Regions from separate parts of the Rossellomorea sp. NS-SX7 genome, predicted to be linked through region 2. Evidence: riboswitches for the same ligand, from Rfam matches in the RefSeq annotation. Region 2 holds a riboswitch; each other region holds the start of a gene.

Region 1 (6,715 bases), 1.5 Mb from region 2:
GCGGAAGAACGGTAAAAGTTCCATCCGCTTACCGGTCCAGCCTCACCAAATCCGCATAGCTCTCCCGCTCAATCACCACACGAGACTCCCCGTCCTTCACAAATACAACGGCCGGACGCGGAATCCGGTTATAATTATTTGCCATCGAATACCCGTAAGCCCCTGTACTGAACACAGCGAGGGTATCACCGAAATTAACCGGCGGCAGCTTCAGATCCCAGATGAGCATGTCGCCTGATTCACAGCACTTACCGGCAATGCTGACAAGCTCCGTGCATTCCTCATTCGGACGGTTCGCCAGCACGGCATGATATTTCGCGCCATACAGTGCCGGACGCAGATTATCGGTCATGCCCCCATCAACCGACACATAGGTACGCACGTCCGGGATGATTTTCTTCGAACCGACCTTGTACAATGTGGTACCCGCTTCCGCCACGATACTGCGGCCAGGCTCGATCCACACTTCCGGCAGCGGATAACCGTTCTCACCAAAGCTTTCCTTTACGCTGTCCGTGATCGCCTTTACGTACTCGGAAATCGGCAGCGGCTTGTCATCTTCCGTATAGCGGACCCCGAATCCCCCTCCGATATTCAGGACAGGCAGCGTGACCTCACAATCCAGCCTTATTCCCTGAAGGAAATCCGAAAGCACGGTGATCGCCTGCTGGAATCCGTCCAATTCAAAGATTTGTGAGCCGATGTGGGAGTGGATCCCGAGCACCGTATAATTCGGCTTGCACAGGGCGATTTGCATCGCGCGGTCAGCCTGGCCGGTCGAAATTCCGAAGCCAAACTTCGAATCATCCTGACCTGTCATGATGTAATCATGGGTATGGGCTTCCACACCCGGCGTCACGCGAAGCAGGATATTCACCTGCTGCTCACGCTCCTTCGCCAGCTCATGCAAAAGCTCCAGCTCAAGGAAACTGTCAACCACAAAGCAGCCGATCTCAGCATCAAGCGCCATCTCGAGCTCTTCCTCGGACTTATTATTCCCGTGAAAATGTATCCGCCCTGCCGGGAATCCTGCTTGAAGCGCTGTGTACAATTCCCCTCCGGACACAACATCCAGCGACAGGTCCTCCTCTTCTGCAAGTCTTACCATTTCCTTGCACAAAAACGCCTTGCTCGCATACGCGACCTGGAACCCGAGTCCGCTCTCGATGAACGCCTCGCGGAACGCGCGCGCCTTCCCCCGGATCATTTCCTCATCATATACCATCAGCGGCGTGCCATACGCTGCGGTAAGCTCGCCCGTACTCATTCCGCCGATCTCCAACTGTCCCTGTACATTCGTTTCCATTGCTGTCATATCGAATCTCCTCCTGAAAATCCCTCCGAAAAAACACAAAAAAACCGTATGAAGCGATGCTCATACGGTTTCCTGATCAAAACGAAGAACGTTCTGAAGAATTCTGTATTAACATCTCTTCAATAGTTCTCCACAACGTGACCATTGTGACAGTCTGACACTTATTCAATGCCAGCCCAACAGGAAACCGATTGGCTATTTCCCGTTTCGGCGATCTGCCTTTCACTTCCCATCCCAGGATCCATCATCCTCAAGGTAGCTACTCCTCATTCTCGCGCCTCTATTATCAGAGAGTAAGTTTATAGTTTTGTATGGCAACTATACCATCAGGGTGGAAAAATTGTCAATCTATTAAAGCTATATTCTTATTTTGATCCTTATCAGGCGGCCACCCCTTCGATCGTAAAGTGAATACTCTCAACCATTCATCCAAGGAGCGCTTCCTTCACATATTCCGTTATTTCCTCTTTCACTTCTTCAATCGATTCATCTAACAATTCACCCGTAATTTTACTTCCCGGCAACGCTTTTGATATCGGCACACCAAATAAAGAACGTTCACACACCCATATTTTTATCACATGCAAATCAATGAGCTCCCCGCCCTTTTCAGCAATGCCGACTGAAAGCGACGAAGTGTATCCAGGCGTAAAAGGGTTTGTACCCTCCTTTTCGAACCGAGCCTCAAAGTCCAGATCCTTTTCTTCAATAACAGGTATGTACTGATCTGCCACTCTTTCAATGAAATCCATTAATACTCGTTCCGTCCGTTTGATCTTCACTCTAAGTCCTTCATTAAAATCCTTTTGCTGATATTTCATAAATGGATCTCTGCCCTTCCGATAGGAATACATGAATACATTCAACACATTTTGATAAAATCCTTCTTGGACTGAGGATTATAGCAGGTACAGTCTATGTGGTGCTAAGTCTCTGAAAAAAGTATGATACAAGCTAATTTATTTATCTATTGAGTTGGTTTGCACCTAATTGGGAAAGAATGCAGTAATTGAGTCTAGAAAAATGTCCCCAGCAAGCCTTAAATTGATTAATTGAACCGTAATCCTGTTTATTGTTCCGATATTAAAATTATTGCACCCAAATCCCGTTTATTGTACCAGTTCTTGAATAATTGTTCCGGAATCCAAATAATTGTTCCTCTTGTCCAATTTTCTCTATCTAGCCCCACATAAGAACAGTGGACGGTCCAACTCTCCCACTCATCCAAAGTGGCAGCTCCACCCTGCCAGATTACACGCAAAATGACATTTATCTACTCCACGTGCCGGCTGGACAACCCTCAATGTCGACCTTACCATGATCAATCACCAACCTGAATATTTTTCTGAAAATTCACTTTTCACAACCCAAAAACCATCATACAATAAACTTAACCAACAAAAAGGAGGCTGTTCAAATGAGAAACATGACTGCTGTTGTAACCGTACAAACATATAAGGGTGGAACGCCTTTTTAACGTTACGGTCTTCCCCCTTATATGTGTTCAGTGAAAAAACACAATAAAGGGGTACATTATGCATTTTCCAGTTAAGAAATTTCTTTCGTATTATAAGCCGTATATCAGAATGTTCATGGTGGTATTGGTCTGTGCGCTGATCACTTCTTCGCTCACCCTCGTCTTTCCATTGCTCGTCCGTTATGTGACGAAGGACGTGCTTCAAGCGGGGCTATCGACGGCTTTTGTTGATGTGCTGTGGGTAGGCGGATTGATGGTCATTCTGGTGATTGCGCAGAACATCGGAAATTATGTGGTCGATTACAAAGGGCATGAGATCGGGGCGCGGATGGAGAGCGATATGCGAAGCGAGTTGTTTTCCCATATGCAGAAGCTTTCTTTCAGTTTTTATGATAAACAAAAGACGGGCCAGCTGATGACCCGGGTGACGAATGATCTATTGATGGTATCCGAGCTTTACCATCACGGTCCGGAAGATTATGTGAAGTATCTTGTCCGGTTCATCGGCGCGTTTGTGATCCTGCTTTTCATCAATGCGCCTCTTACGCTACTCGTGTTTTGCTTTTTTCCGGTCCTCGGTTTCTTTTCGCTGTATTTCAATAAGAGACTGAACCGGGCGCTGACCGATAACAAAGAACGGATCGCAGATATCAATGCGCAGGTGGAAGATACGTTGTCAGGGATCCGCGTCGTCCAGTCATTCGCCAATGAACCGCTCGAAATCAATAAATTCAATAGGGAGAATCATCGTTTTCTCGAGAGCCGGAAAGGAACGTATAAAGCGGAGGCTTACTTCTATAACGGGACGGAAGCATTCATTCAAATGATCACCATCACGGTCGTCATTGCCGGGGCCATCCAAATCGTGAACGCATCGCTTGATCTGCCTGACCTCATTACGTTCCTGCTCTATATCGGCTTCATGGTCGAACCGATCCAGCGGCTCACGCACATGAGCACCCAGTTCCAGGAAGGGATCACAGGCTTTCAGCGGTTCATCGAAATCATCGACATGAAACCTGCCATCAGGAATGACCCTGGTGCGAAAGTGATTCCGCAGGTCGATGGACATATCCAATTCAGGGACGTCTCTTTTCATTACGACACTTCCATGAACCCTGTTTTCGAACATCTCTCTCTTGACATTCACCCGGGCGAATATGTAGCCTTCGTCGGCCCATCCGGGGTTGGAAAGACGACTTTGAGCTCCCTGATCCCCCGATTTTACGATGCAGCGGAGGGTGGTATTTTTATAGATGGCGAGAACGTCAAAGACTTGGATCTAAAGTTCCTCAGAACCAACATCGGCATCGTCCATCAGGATGTCTACCTTTTCTCAGGGACCGTCATGGAAAACATCCGCTACGGCCATCCGGAAGCGACCGATGAAGAAGTGTTGGCAGCTGCAAAACGGGCCAATGCCCACGAGTTCATTACACGCCTGCCTCAGGGATACCATTCAGAAATCGGGCAGCGCGGCGTCAGATTATCCGGCGGTCAGAAGCAGCGCCTCAGCATCGCCCGTGTGTTTCTGAAGAACCCGCCCATCCTCATTCTCGATGAAGCCACGAGTGCTTTAGACAACGAGAGTGAAAGCATCGTGAAGGAGTCCCTGGATACGCTGGCAAAAGGAAGAACGACACTCGTGATCGCCCATCGCTTATCCACGATCAGGAACGCCGGCAGAATCGTCGTCTTATCAGACGGAAGAATTGTAGAAGAGGGTACACACGAAGCTCTCCTTGAGAACGATGGCCCATATTCGCAGTTATATTCCAGACAGTTTGAAGTGCTGGGGTAAATGAAAAGGGCTCTCCGATTTTTTAATCGGAGAGCCCTTTCCTTCTTAATCCCTTCACCGACGGGACGGCCAGGAACCCTGCATTTTTCGAAGCTGTATGATTTGACCCGTATGGTAGGCATCATGAAGGAAGATATCCAGCAATTCCGCTTCAAGCGACTGTTGATCAAGCTCCTCCACTGTCATTTCACTGAGTCTCTCCCTTAACCGCAGATGAACGGCTTCAGCACGTTCAACGACCTTCCTCCAGTCTTCTTCCTCACGAGTTTGTTCAGTCAGATGGAAGTTTTCATCTCCGCTGAGATGCTGTGTCCATTCACGACCCTCCATCTTCGCGACAAGCCTCTCTTTGTAATAAATGAGATGGTTCACGTTCTCCCAGATTGATTTCGCGGCCTCACCCGCCGGCTTCCATCTTGCCTGCTCTGCCGTGATTCCTTCCATGCCATCTTTAAGCGGAGCAAACCAGCTCTCCTTCTCAAACGTCGAATCAAGCACATTAGTCAGTAATTCAATCCGATCCACAACCATCGCCTCCTTGATTTTTTCAAGACCTGCTCCGATTACGATTATTCGTATAACCAATTCGCCAGTCTGCCATAAAAATCCTGCCCGTGATAAAAAGCCCGTCCCCCACTACGGTAAAACTTTACCGTAACGCGGGACGGGCCTATAATTGGTCATTGAGCCCCTGGACGAATAATTCCACCCTTCGTCCGAAGGATTGTGCCCTTATTTTCACGGATTCTACCCTTCATTCAAATAATTGCTCCTCATAAAACATTTATTGTGCCCTTCATTCAAATAATTGCTCCTCATAAAACATTTATTGTGCCCTTCATGTCGAATAATCACTATCTCATTCCTCTTGAAAGATTCAACCTTTCGAAATCGGGTAAACTATCTTCACCAACTATTGAAGACTCTATAAATATGAAACGAAAGTGAAGATGCCCCTCCCTCTCCCACACTGAGAAACTACATAAAAAAATAATCCAATCTTCTTCCTTGACATTTTCACCAGCTTATATAATAATGAATATCGAATTAGAATTATTATAAACTATTAATAATTCTCAATCCCACATACTACATTTAGGAGGAATTTACATTATGTCTTTAATCGGATCAGAAGTAAAACCATTCACAGCACAAGCATACAAAGATGGTGAGTTCATCACTGTCACTGACGAAAGCCTGAAAGGTCAATGGAGCATTTTCTGCTTCTACCCTGCAGACTTCACATTCGTATGCCCTACAGAACTTGAAGACCTTCAAAATAACTACGAAGCTCTTAAAGAGCTTGGCGTAGAAGTATATTCCGTTTCTACAGATACTCACTTTACACATAAAGGCTGGCACGACAGCTCAGAAAAAATCGGTAAAATCAAATATGCAATGATCGGGGATCCATCTCAAACAATCTCCCGCAACTTCGAAGTACTTAACGAAGAAGAAGGTCTGGCTGACCGCGGTACATTCATCATCGATCCAGATGGTGTCATCCAAACAGTTGAAATCAATGCAGGCGGCATCGGCCGTGACGCAGATATCCTAATCGGCAAAATCAAGGCTGCACAATATGTGCGCAAGAACCCAGGTGAAGTTTGCCCGGCTAAATGGCAAGAAGGTTCTGAAACACTTAAACCAAGCCTTGACCTAGTTGGTAAATTATAAGAGGAGTGCAGTAAATCATGCTCGAAGCAGATATTAAGGCACAATTAGAACAGTACCTGCAAATGATGGAAGGCGATATCGTCCTGAAAGTCTCAGCAGGTGAAGATGATACTTCAAAGGACATGCTGGCTCTCGTCGAAGAGCTGGCTTCCATGTCCTCTAAAATTTCTGTTGAAAAAGCCGAACTTCCAAGAACGCCAAGCTTCAGCGTGAATCGTGCCGGAGAGGAAGATACCGGGGTCCATTTCGCCGGTATCCCGCTCGGACACGAATTCACATCATTGGTGCTGGCCCTTCTTCAAGTCAGCGGCAGACCGCCGAAAGTTGACCAAAGCGTCATCGATCAGATCAAGAGCATTAAAGGCGAACATCACTTTGAAACGTATGTCAGCCTGAGCTGCCACAACTGCCCTGACGTCGTACAGGCCCTGAACATCATGAGTGT
Region 2 (6,715 bases):
CGCTACTTCGATACCTTTCTTTACACCTTTAAAGAGAATACCAAGTGTAATCACCCAAACGATGACAAGCGGGATGAAAACTCCGCCGACAATGCTTCCGGTCTGTCCCGGATCTACTGAAAGCTTCAGATACTCACCGAATAAGAATCCTTCCGTGTCGTCTCCCCAGCCTTTGTTGAAAGCGAATACACTGTAAGCCATCGCCCATGCTATGATGACGGCATAATAGGTGGAAATGACAAACGCTACAAGTACCTGCCACCATCCAAGCCATTCTGTCTTCTTGTTCATACGGAAATAGGATAAAGGCGCAGATCCGCGGTACTTATGTCCTATCGTGAATTCTAATACAAGTAAAGGAATACCGGCAGTCAAAAGAGCAAAAAGATACGGAATGAAGAATGCTCCACCACCATTTTCATATGCTACCGCCGGAAAACGCCAAATGTTTCCCAACCCGATAGCAGACCCTACTGCAGCCAGGATAAATCCTGCACGTGTTCCAAACTGGGCACGTTTTTCCATGTTGGTTCCCCCCAATGTTTCCAACTACCAATTAAAAGGTAATTGAAATTTTTATATTTTCAGATTATTTAATCTAAAGTCAGTATAGCTAGTTCTAGGACAATTGTCAAAGCTATTTTTTCTTTTTTAGGGACATCTTCTGCTTTTATAGTCCGATTTGCCCTTTATCAGAAAATGAACAGGGGATTTCTAACTTTAAAATTCCAATTACTAGTAAAATTTACTGTGTTGTTTTCATATTACTACTAAATTTCACTATGTTATTTTCTATGATGGACTTCATAAGCCGTCCGGATCCCAGATTCTACTGCTCCCTCTATCCACCCGTGAAAGGAAGAAGTATGTTCTCCGGCAAAATGAAGCCTTCCTTCCGGTTTCCGGGTGATTTCATCAAAGTTTTTCTGCTGCTGGGGGGTAAACAGCGTGAAACATCCTGCTGAGTAAGGGTTTTGTCCCCAGTTGAACCAAACAGCCTGTAGAAATTCCGTATATACGATGTTTCCATATATCTTTGCTAAATCCTTAAGCACGAGGCGAACCAATCCTTCGTTGGATAAGCTATTCCATAATACAGCATCGCTTCCCCAGCTGTAGCTTGCCAGCAATACCCCCGGACCATCAGAACCTATCCCGTGGCTTGGAATGTAAGTGAATTTTAACGGCAGGTCACTGGTAATATTGCCATACCCCATCTTCTCCCAGAACTTGCTTTTAAATTCAATTCCGATCTTCACTGCCTGGACATTATTCACTTCTCTGATTGCCTGCCATTTTTTAAATGAAACCGAATCATATGGCTCAATGTCGACGAATTGAAGGACAGTGAATGGCATGGTTATGATGGCATAGTCTCCTGTATACCGAGATCTCTTCCCTGTAAACGGGTTCATAGTCTGTACAGATACGCCATGATCGTCCTGAATGATTTTCTCTACTTTGCGATTCAGCTTGATTTCTTTTTGAAGCTCGCTGATAAAGGAACAAGGCAGCTGATCATTTCCTCCGGTTATTTCATAAAACTTTATTTTTTCACTGAATATCGGGTAAATGATGTCCGTTATAATATCAATGAAAGAGAAGTTTGGAAAACCCTCTATCCCCAGCATGACAGCAATTTTCCGCACTGCGTTCTCTGAAAGTGATTTCCCGAACGGATTGGCAATTAAATAATCGCCCATGGAGTAAGTGGAATATTTCGTCTTCAACTCATCCTTCTGTTCTTGGGTGCTGGCCGAATACACTTCAAAGAAAGGCCGGGTCGCTTCAAGGAAAAGCTCTGCAGCACTCTTCCCTTTTTCTTCTCCTTCAAGAGGGAAACCCAAAATATCCGGATTTCTTCTATACTCCTTTTTAGAGACCAGGACATTGTTTACAAATAACATATCCTGAGAGGTGGAATTCAAGAAACGATTAACAGGGAGATTGAACCTTTTGATGTATTCGAATACCAGCTCATGGTTTTCTGGGATCCTCATCGCTCCAAAATCAAGGTAATTCCCCTGCGTGAATGGTTCTCTTACCGTATAGACCCTGCCGCCTATCCGATCATTCCCTTCTAAAATGGTCACTTTATGACCTGCCCTTTTAAGCAGGGATGCCGCAACCAGCCCAGACATCCCCCCTCCTAATATCAATACACGTTTTGGATTCGACTCAGTTTCCGGCAGCCCATTTCTCACAATAGATAATAAGTCTTTGGGATAGTGTAAATCATCAAAACCAATCACCTTTACCTTCACGTCAACTCACCTCTCTCCTCCTATAGATATGAGGAAATGCGGACTGGTAGAAGCGTGTCTAATGACTTACCTTCTAATTTTTGGGAAAATCAAGGAATACGAACCTCTAGCCGGAGGAACTGTATATAAAAAAACCAGAAGCATTTTCTGCTTCTGGTTCATTATTGTTTTTATTGTGAAGCTGCTGTATCTGAACTCTTTCCTTTTATAAATCCAAGAGCCGCAACCAGCACTATGACTACGAGTAATCCAAGCATGGTGCTTCCGGTGAACCCTAATACGAGGTAACCAATCGAAGCTGCCACTGCGCCGATGAGTGCATACGGAATCTGCGTGAGTACGTGATCGATATGATTGCTTCCGGCTCCGGTTGAAGACAGGATCGTAGTATCGGAAATTGGTGAACAATGGTCTCCAAGGACCGCACCTGCTAAAACAGCTGCCATTGCAGGAAGTAAGACACTTACATCGGTTGCTGCTGCAATTTCTCCCGCAATCGGAAGCAGGATTCCGAATGAGCCCCATGAAGTCCCTGTAGAGAATGCCATGACGCCGGCCACTAAGAATAGCAGCACAGGCAGGACCTCAACTGGCATGTTCGATTTTTCAACCAATCCGGCTAAATACGTTCCAGTTTGAAGCTCATCGATCAGTGTGACGATCGCCCATGCAAAGATAAGGATGTAAACAGCAGGAAGCATGGATTTGATTCCTTCGACAACTGCTGTTCCAGCTGCGCTTCCTCCAACACCCTTCAAGCTTACTTGACGGAAGAAAAGAATAAATGCAATCGCCAATGCGAATAAGCTTCCATATAATAATGATTTTGTAACATCTGTATTTTCAAATACAGGGAGGATATCAAACGAACCAACTGCCTTATATCCCGTCCAAAGCATCATGCCGACTGTACCGACAACCAGGGCGATGATCGGCCATGCCAGATCGCCGACCGAACCTTTAGAGCTTACAGGCAGGTCGTTCTTAAGTTCACCCGGGATATCTTTGTCCGGGTCATAAAGATTTCCAGTCGAAATCGCTCTTTCTTCATGTTCCTTCATTTTCCCGAAATCAAATCCTCTGTAAGCAACGATCAACACTAATAGTAGAGCTGCCCATACATAGAGGTTCATTGGGATCATTTGTATGAATGCTGAGAAAGCTGTGTATTCAGTGATGCTGTGTGCGGCAAGAATCGATCCGATGATACCGATGATATATGCTCCCCAGCTTGATACCGGTGAAACCACACAGACCGGAGCCGATGTCGAGTCAATGATATAAGCGAGTTTCGCACGTGAGATTTTGTGACGGTCCGTGATTGGTCTAGCAACCTGTCCGACCGCAAGCGCATTGAAATAGTCATCAATAAAAATTATGATACCTAATACAGCTGCCAATAATTGCGCGCCTCTTCTGGTCTTTACGCGCTGCATCGCCCATTCACCGAATGCGCGGCTTCCGCCGGAAATGTTAACGAAAGCAGTGATGACGCCAAGAATCAATAAGAATAAAATGATGTACACATTCCAGGTATTAAGTTCACCGTCGGCGACGAAAATGCCCTTTACGGCTTCCCATATCTTACTGAACGTGCCTGTAATAGAGAAATCTGTGATAAGAAGTGCTGAAGCGATGATCCCTACACCCAGCGAAAGCAGTACGCGTCTCGTCAAGATAACCATCAGGATGGCTAAAAGGGGCGGGATGATTGAATAAATAGTGTTTTCCATAATGTCCTCCTCCTATTTGATAGGGGGGAACCTCATAGCATGACAGAGGAATAAAAAAAGGTAATGATAGAGGATCCTATCATTACCTTTAATGAGTAATGTAAGTGCTCCATCACGATCTGTAGCTCCCCATCATAGAGTGTCCCCTATAATGACAGTGTTATCCTTCTTCAAGATAACCCCAGCGAATATGCTTCTGACAAGCATATCAGCTTCGGCAAAGGTTCCCTTTCATCTGTTCTCTCAGTTGTCATCCTCAAACAGTTTACTCTTGAACCCTGCACCTCTACCCCATCGGATTGATGATGTGGTTATAATATTAAAATTTCCTTTATAAATATATCAAACTATCAACAGTTTGACAACTTTTTATTCGGGATAGGTGATGGGCAGGTTTTTCCAAAAACACATTTGGTTCTGTAAATTAGACCGTTCCTCACCGCTGCAGACACTTGCCGGGATCAGTTTGTCGGTATTTCGATGGATGGTGATGCTCCGTCACCGCTATTGTTGAAGAATTGCGGTACATCCAGGTGGACAGTATCCATGGCGATCAATACGTCCTGCTTGATGGTTTCGGTTTTCGTTGCAAACGGTATGATGATCTGGACATTCACAGTCAGGGTGATATAGACCTTGACGAGGGCATTGTTGATACCAAACTCTTCTACAGTATGTTTAATATCCGAACGTACATCCCCGATTGAATGGAACCTGATCGGGACTTTAGGTCCCAAGTTCCCTAGTAAGGCATTGTTGGTCGCCTGACCTAGGGGAACAGAATACACGATACCTTCATCGGCTTTTGTCCCTTCCTCGTCGATTTCAATGTCCGTGATGTATTCCAGGTTTTCGATATTCCCTTTTTCTGCCTCTTTCAAATATAATTGGACTAAATTAGTGATTTCTCCCTGAACCCGGTTGATGTTCTGTGTATTGAAACTGAGAGAGACCACCTCCCCTTCTTCATTTTTCACTTCTTCCGTTATCTCCTCTAACTCTATGGATCCTGCTACCTTTTTGTTGATCGCTTTGTTGATGACCATCGTACCGATTCTGCTCGTTTGAGTTTCTGCATAAGCCAGCAGCGTCGGCTTCAAGCCCAGGTTTACGATCCAAAGACCCGCCCCTGTGGAAAAGATGAAGAACACGATGGTGATGATCATCACGTGGCGAAAAGGCAGCGGTCCTCCTCTTCGGGGTTTATGTGTTTTAAACTTTGACAAAAAAATCCCCCCTTACAAGCTATTCTTATGCTCTCTAAGGAGGGTTTAACGCAAAAATTTATTTTATTTTACTGGCAGCCGGTTCATAATCCGCATCAAAACCGACGATGACCTTATCAAGCTCGGTCCGCAAGTCCAATTCATAAGGAGAATAGAGTTCTTCCCCTTTTTCTTCAATCACCCGAATGACAGGCCTGTCCGTCAGACCTTTATTCTGTCCGGTGACAATCCCTTTTTTTCCGTCATTCAATTCAACGACCATTCCGTTCGGATAAATCGCGACGGATCTCCTGAAGGCTTCAATGACGTTCATGTCAAATAAGGAACCTGAGCCCGCGTAAAGGATTTCAAGCGCTTCGTGAGGAAGCATCGCTTTTCGGTACACCCGGTTGGATGTCATCGCATCGAATACGTCTGCCACTGCAATGATTTTAGCAAAAGGATGTATATCATCCCCTTTCAATCCACGAGGATATCCTGAGCCGTCCAATCTTTCATGATGCTGATAAGCGCAGTGGGCCACCAAAAGAGATACAGACTGCAGCTTTCTAAGAATATCAAAGCCATGCTCGGTATGTTTCTTGACTTCCAAGAATTCCTCTTCTGTCAGTCTTCCCGGCTTCATAAGGATATCTTCTGATACCAGCATCTTACCCACATCGTGAAGGATTGCTCCAATTCCTAGCTCTTCCAGCTGTTTTGGCGAAAGATTCAGTTCGATCCCGATTGAAAGAGTATATAAAGTAACATTGAATGAATGATGAAATACGTAAGAATCATAGGTGAAAACGTCTGTAAGGACGGTCAGCAGCTCGTCATTAGCCTTTACTTCCTTTAAGACAACATCGATAATCTGCTTCAGTTGCTTAGCGCTGTCCTCCAGTACAACTAAATTCTGGGGCATCTTTGCTTCATTGATTCGGCTGAACACTCCTTCAATACCGGCAACCGCATCATGCCGCACCTTGCTCGGTACAGACTCAGTGACTTTGATGCCGTTAGACAGGGAATCTTCAATATAGACATACTGAATATTCAGCTCCTGCAGCCGGTAAATCATCCGTTCCGTGATCGCAACATTTTGCTGGATGAGCGCATGACCCCTTACATTATATACAGTTGTCGCCATAACCATTCCCGGCCTCAAAGCCCTAGTTGATATCAGCCTCATAGAATTCTCCTATGTAATTCTTTCATTTTTCGACATATTTTACTAGTACCTCCATTATAATGGATAAAAAGACCGATGCAAGCTGTATTTAAGGAAATCAAGGTAAATATTCATGAAAGAATATTAAGGGGATGTAAAGGTGTAAGTTGTCTATGCAGGCTGAAGAGTTTTTTGACGTGAACAATACAGGGATCATCAAAAATAAGCCTGGGAAAAAGTAAAAAGCGCAATCTAAAGAAGAATATTCTCAGAATAGGCTTTTAATACCGCTGTTGATTTCCGTGCAAGACTTCGCTTTCCGCGGGTAGCCCGTGAGCCTCC
Region 3 (6,715 bases), 370 kb from region 2:
TTGATGCTCAATATCGAAAGAAGGCTGCACTTTGCCCAGGAACAATTTGATGATTACGGTCAAGCCAAGCTACTCCTTGCCAAAGCGAGAGGAACGTATAACGTCCTTGAGCCTTACGTAGTGGAGGAAGAAAATCAGGAACGGGCAGACAAAATCTATGCGTCATTCGATACAGCATTGAAATCATTGGGAAATCCCGGTTTATTCGGAATCGGGAGTAAAGATAATGACCCTGAAGCATTCAATAAAGAAGTAGAATCCATTATTGATGAACTGCGTCCGTTGTTTCCGATTCCTTCAGAAGAAGCAGATCAAAGCCACTTGAACGAAGAAAACCTTGGGTTGCTGAATGGTTTAAGTGAAGGTGGGAGTTCAAGCTTCTGGCTGTTTTTCTCAATAGCACTTATTCTGCTGTTAATCGTTCTTATTGTTTTAAACAAACGTAAAAATAAAAAGTAATGAAGCAACAAAGGGGGAAGGAAGTTGGATTTTCAGGCATTTTTAATTACATTGAGAGAATGTTTAGAAGCGATTCTTATCGTTGGATTGATTATTTCATACCTGACAAGGCTAAACGCCGATCAGTATAAAAAATGGGTATATGTAGGGGTTGGCCTTGCTCTCGTGTCGAGCTTTCTCGTTGCGTTGTTATTCCAAGTGGTCCTTACCGGCTTCTCAAGTTTCGGAGCGGAGGTTTACCTGAAGGTCGGAATCATGTTTGCTTCGGTATTCCTGTTGACACATATGGTCGGCTGGATGAAGAAGCAGTCCAAAGGGATCAATACGGAAATGGAGAAAAAAATCAATGCCGCTCTGACCGCCGGAAGCGTATCGGCCATGATCATTCATTCTTATTTGATCGTTTTACGTGAAGGTGTCGAGACCGTGTTCTTCTTTGCGGCTATCAGCGGCGGGGATGTCACCAAAGTATTCACAAGCTATGGAGCTTTGAGCGGGCTGCTATTGGCACTGGTTCTCGGTTATGCTTTCTTCTCTGGTACGATGAAGTTCAAGCTGAAAACATTCTTCAATGTAACCGGAGTCCTGATCATGCTGATTGCTGCAGGGTTACTTGTTCAAGGAGTAGGGATACTCCAGGATCTTGGAAAAATGGGCTCCCTTTATACAACGGCAGAAGGCAAGCCGGCTGCTGTATATGATATTGTAGAAATCATGCCTGAGCATTATCAGGATGAGCTTCATTACGAACGTGATACCGGTGAGGAAGTCCTCATAAGCGGACAGGTTGGTCTGTTTATGGCAGCGATGTTCGGGTACAGCCATAATCCTACCATTGAACAGGTATTGGCTTACTGGTTCTACTTCGGATTTGTCTTCTTGTGGATATACCTGATCAGGACCGATAAGATCATCAATCCTTTTCGGAAATCCTCAGTTCCCGCGGGACCCGAACAACAGAAAAAAACGATAAAAAAATCCGATGATATGAAATCAATCAATGCTTGACCCCTTTAAACCAACTAATGATTGGAAACAATCCTTTGAAAGCCTTACAATAGGCTAAGAAGCTTGTTTCTGATCCAGTTGGTTTTTTATTTTTACTGGACAGTATAGGAGATAGTATCATGTTGAATGAGAAGCAATTTAGAAAATGGATGATCGCATCAGTCAGTGTGTTCCTGCTTTATTTTGTATTCAGGCTTTTACTGCTTCCTCCCTATGCATCCAGCTGGGATGAAGTCGATTATGCCTATGGGGTCCTGGACTTTGATGTTTTAAAAATGCAGCCTCATTTTCCAGGATACCCATTTTTTATTTTGGGGGGCATGCTGCTGCATTTCGTTATAGATGATCCCGTCCGTTCGCTACAAGCATTTAATACAATTTTATGGATCAGCTCCATCCTTCCGGTATACTGGCTTTTCCGTCAATATCTCGTTAAAGAAAAAGCGGTCATTGCCGCTGTATTATTATTTTCCCTTTCTTATCCGGGCATCATGCTGGTGCTTCCGATGAGTGAAGGGGCAGCAGTGTCCATTCTGTGGTGGTATCTATGGAGCCTTCATCGAGCGGTTTCACTTCGTACGAAAGATTCCGCCATCCTTCCCATTATCTTGTTTTCATTATTGATGGGGGTAAGGCTGTCTTATATTGGATTTGGAATAGGGCTTATCTATTTTTGGTATATATTCTGGAGGGAACACAAACAGATTTCTTTCAAGTTGAAGGCAATAAGCTTTCACCTTGTTCTGATTATCCTATCCCAAGGAATATGGGTTTCTGCTTTGGCTGCAAATACAGGAAGTCTTTCAACGCTGCTGCAAATTGCCTTCGGTTTTACCGGCGGCCACTTTACTGAATGGGGTGGTACTGCAGAGTCTGGTTCACCTATTGTTGAGAGACTGGGTACCTATATCATGACGAATATCCTTTGGAACGGCCTTTTTACCCAATCCCTTTTGATTATGATCATATCGGTACTGCTATTTTTACTGACGATAAAGAATCTGCGCTTCCTGCGATTGAAGAATCTGGATCCGGGCACAATTTTACTGCTGGTTTCTTTTTTCTCATATTTCTTCTGGGGCCTGTTTGCCCAAAATATAGATAAACCCAGACATATCCTGCCTTTGGCTGTACTGCTTGCCTTTTTCTTGATTACCGGCTGGATGAAAAAGATGACCAAAGCCATCGGAGGCTTATTGATTCTGTGGCTGTTCATTCATTTGGGGACAGGATTAAACATCCTGCATGAGTATCATGAAGAGCCTCCGGCAGTCTATCAGGCAGCCGACTACTTATCCGGGAAAAATGATGATTCGCCGATCATTGTCTATACTTGGGAAGAAACGAGGGTTTTCTCTTATTTAAATGCAGACTTTTCCCATAAACGTGTCTTAACTTACTCACAATTCCTGCAGGATACTAGACATACCGGGAAGGATATATATATAACGAATCAAGTTGTAAACGGATTTAAACAACAGGGAGCGGATATCGGCTCCAGGATCAAAGAAGTGAAATCATTTCACTCCCAGGAGATATTGGATCCCGTATACTCAACGATAAAAGTTTATAAGTGGGAAGATAAAAAGGGGGAGAGACCGTGAATCCTGTCATTACAAATAAATTGGCTTTGCTGCCCGATCAGCCGGGCTGCTACTTGATGAAAGACAGACAGGGCACGATTATTTACGTTGGAAAAGCAAAAGTATTAAAAAATCGTGTGCGTTCTTATTTTACAGGTTCACATGATGCCAAAACACAGAGGCTGGTAGGGGAAATAGAAGACTTTGAATATATTATGACTTCTTCGGACCTGGAAGCACTTGTGCTCGAGATGAATCTGATAAAAAAATATGATCCGAAATACAACGTGATGTTGAAAGACGACAAGAGCTACCCATTCATTAAGTTGACAAATGAACGACATCCCCGATTGATCACGACTCGTAAAGTGCAGCGGGGAAAAGGCAAGTATTTCGGACCCTACCCGAATGTAGGCGCGGCAAACGAGACGAAAAAGCTCCTGGATCGCCTTTATCCATTACGAAAATGCACAACCCTTCCTGACAGAGTCTGTCTATATTATCACATGGGACAATGCCTGGCCCCTTGTGTGAAAGAAGTAAGCAAGGATACGTACAGGGAAATGACCGATGAAATTGCCAGATTTTTAAACGGAGGATACAAAGAAATCAAGAAGGAATTATCCGAAAAGATGAAAGAAGCATCTGAAAACCTCGAGTTTGAGCGCGCCAAGGAATTCCGTGATCAAATCCTTCACATCGAAGCAACGATGGAAAAGCAGAAGATGACGATGACGGATTTTACCGACCGTGATGTGTTTGGTTTTGCAGTCGATAAAGGGTGGATGTGTGTACAGGTATTCTTTGTAAGACAGGGAAAACTCATTGAACGCGATGTTTCGCTGTTTCCCCTTTACAACGAACCGGAAGATGAATTTCTTACGTTCTTGGGCCAGTTCTATTCAAAAGCGAACCATTTCAAACCTCGGGAAATCTTCCTTCCTGAAGAAATCGATGAAGAGATGGCATCAAAATTACTTGAAGTCAAAATCACACAACCGAAGAGGGGAAAGAAAAAAGAGCTGGTGAAATTGGCTGAGAAAAATGCCAAACAGGCGCTTGATGAGAAATTCGCCTTGATTGAGCGGGACGAGGAGCGAACCATCAAAGCGATTGAAAGATTAGGGGAACAAATGGGGATTTATACGCCCTTCCGAATCGAAGCATTTGATAACTCGAACATACAGGGATCCGCTCCTGTCTCGGCCATGATTGTCTTCATAGACGGAAAGCCTGCAAAGAAAGAGTATCGAAAGTATAAAATAAAAACCGTCAAAGGACCGGATGATTATGAATCGATGCGGGAAGTGGTGAGGAGAAGATATTCAAGAGTATTGAAGGATGGTCTTCCTCTCCCTGATCTCATTATCATTGACGGCGGGAAAGGACAGATAGAAGCAGCCCGTGATGTGATTGAAAATGAACTGGGTCTTGATATACCCATCGGCGGCCTCGCGAAGGATGAAAAGCATCAGACATCCGAGCTGCTGTACGGGAATCCGCTGCAGATCGTCCCTCTTGAAAAACGGAGTCAGGAATTCTATCTGCTTCAGCGCATCCAGGACGAAGTCCACCGCTTTGCCATCACCTTCCACCGGCAGCTCCGCGGGAAAAGCGTCTTCCAGTCCATACTGGATGAAATCGATGGAATCGGACCCAAGCGGAAAAAGCAGCTTCTTAAACATTTTGGTTCCATGAAGAAAATGAAAGAAGCAACGGTTGAGGAATTTCAGGATATCGGGATTCCGGAAGGTGTAGCAAAAGTACTGCACGAGAAACTGCAGGAATAGCAGTGGAGATTTTCGCGGTTCACTGTACACGTTGAAATATTACCCTGCTCCAGCTTTTGATTGGAGTGCAGGACGAAGGTCTCATGCGGGAGAAGTGGCCAATGTGAGACCCCGCAGGCGAAGCCGAGGAGGCTCACGGGTCACCCGCGGAAAGCGAAGTCCTGCACGGAGATCAAAAGCGGTATTTGAAGGTATATAAACGAAAAAATTTAAACTGAAAAAATTCTGAAAAAACTCATTGCTTCCATTATTTTCGTGTGCTATAATTATCGATAATTTAAAACATTATCACTTTAAATAGTGGTGATAGAGGTGCGAACTTCAAGAGTACAGGCAAAGAGGAGTATGGGCTCCGTCGAGATGTCTGGAAAGGGGAGAGTCGCCGAAGTGGTATTAGGCTCATACTAATTCCGCTGGTTCTGCGTTTAAGAAATGCAGGATTGTCAAGATGAATCAATCTTGGAGAGCTATCTCACAATGCCGATGAACGATTAAGTATTTTTTACTCTAAGTTCATAAAGCAATGAGATATCCGTCTCATTGCTTTTTTTATTATTTGGCATGGGACTGCCGGCGTTAAAGTCATTCAGCAGGCAGCGGGATTTGCAGCAGTCAGATGATTCTCTTCAGAAAAAGATTTAATTTCTACACTCAAAGAGAAAGAAGGAGAAGCTGTGAGTATTATCGTTCAAAAATTCGGTGGAACTTCAGTAGGTTCTGTTGAAAAAATTCAAAATGTTGCGTCAAGGATTTTGGAGGAGAAGAATCGGGGAAATGATGTTGTGGTTGTCGTGTCCGCTATGGGTAAAACAACTGATACACTAGTCGGTTTAGCAAGGGAAATCACTTCTCACCCAAGTAAAAGAGAAATGGATATGCTTTTATCAACAGGCGAACAGGTGACAATTTCTCTATTGACGATGGCATTGCTCCAAGCCGGTCAGGAGGCCATTTCGTATACTGGATGGCAGGCCGGGATCGAGACAGAATCCGTTCATAGCAATGCACGTATCACCAATATCCATACCGAAAAAATGACAACACAGCTTCAAAGCGGAAAAGTCGTCATTGTAGCAGGATTCCAGGGGATGACACCATCCGGGGAAATCACGACCCTCGGACGAGGAGGTTCCGATACGACAGCGGTGGCCATCGCAGCTGCATTAAAAGCTGACCGGTGCGATATTTATACCGATGTCGACGGAGTTTATACGTCTGACCCGCGTTATATTGAAGGTGCGCGCAAACTGCCTTCCATTTCGTATGATGAAATGCTCGAACTCGCCAATCTGGGTGCAGGGGTCCTTCACCCGAGGGCTGTTGAATTTGCAAAAAATTATCAAATCCCATTAGAAGTCAGATCAAGTCTTGAAAAAGTGGAAGGTACGTATATTGAGGAGGAAGCAAGCATGGAACAGAATTTAGTGGTAAGAGGTGTCGCATTCGAAGATGAAATTGTACGGGTGACCGTCTTCGGACTCGGAAATGCCCTGACAGGCCTGTCTTCAGTGTTCACGACACTGGCCAAGAACCATTTGAACGTAGACATCATCATCCAAAGTCAGACAGACCGGAATACAACGAATCTATCATTTTCAATCAAGGAGCATGACCTCGATGAAGCGCTCGCTGTATTGGAAAAGAACCAGGGAGAACTGGGCTTCACTCATATCGAACATGAACGCGATCTTGCGAAGGTATCCATTGTCGGATCCGGGATGATTTCAAATCCGGGTGTGGCTGCTGAGATGTTCGAGGTCCTTGCCAAAAATGACATTGTAGTCAAAATGGTCAGTACGTCTGAAATCAAGGTGTCGGCCGTGGTCGATCAGGAAAATTTACAGAAAGCTGCCGGAGTCTTACATACGGCGTTCA

The links. Region 2 has a riboswitch for lysine ahead of ACUXV2_RS16020 (Na+/H+ antiporter NhaC family protein). Riboswitches for the same ligand answer to the same signal wherever they lie in the genome.
Region 1: it holds a riboswitch for lysine, as region 2 does, so the genes downstream of both, lysA (diaminopimelate decarboxylase) here and ACUXV2_RS16020 (Na+/H+ antiporter NhaC family protein) in region 2, are expected to answer to the same signal.
Region 3: it holds a riboswitch for lysine, as region 2 does, so the genes downstream of both, ACUXV2_RS14190 (aspartate kinase) here and ACUXV2_RS16020 (Na+/H+ antiporter NhaC family protein) in region 2, are expected to answer to the same signal.

Annotation. Positions count from the first base shown of each region.
Region 1 covers NZ_CM128249.1:438,814-445,528, reverse strand. Annotated here, with positions in the region: gene lysA (diaminopimelate decarboxylase) at 29-1,315, opposite strand; lysine riboswitch at 1,431-1,606, opposite strand; gene ACUXV2_RS02075 (hypothetical protein) at 1,741-2,136, opposite strand; gene ACUXV2_RS02070 (ABC transporter ATP-binding protein) at 2,851-4,593, shown strand; gene ACUXV2_RS02065 (DinB family protein) at 4,648-5,118, opposite strand; gene ahpC (alkyl hydroperoxide reductase subunit C) at 5,707-6,270, shown strand; gene ahpF (alkyl hydroperoxide reductase subunit F) at 6,285-6,715, shown strand, end outside.
Region 2 covers NZ_CM128249.1:3,195,585-3,202,299, forward strand. Annotated here, with positions in the region: gene ACUXV2_RS16010 (sodium-dependent transporter) at 1-525, opposite strand, end outside; gene ACUXV2_RS16015 (flavin monoamine oxidase family protein) at 786-2,264, opposite strand; gene ACUXV2_RS16020 (Na+/H+ antiporter NhaC family protein) at 2,435-3,997, opposite strand; lysine riboswitch at 4,112-4,294, opposite strand; gene yunB (sporulation protein YunB) at 4,459-5,223, opposite strand; gene ACUXV2_RS16030 (HD-GYP domain-containing protein) at 5,282-6,358, opposite strand.
Region 3 covers NZ_CM128249.1:2,824,916-2,831,630, reverse strand. Annotated here, with positions in the region: gene ACUXV2_RS14210 (hypothetical protein) at 1-459, shown strand, start outside; gene ACUXV2_RS14205 (FTR1 family iron permease) at 484-1,467, shown strand; gene ACUXV2_RS14200 (hypothetical protein) at 1,587-3,071, shown strand; gene uvrC (excinuclease ABC subunit UvrC) at 3,068-4,840, shown strand; lysine riboswitch at 5,140-5,318, shown strand; gene ACUXV2_RS14190 (aspartate kinase) at 5,515-6,715, shown strand, end outside.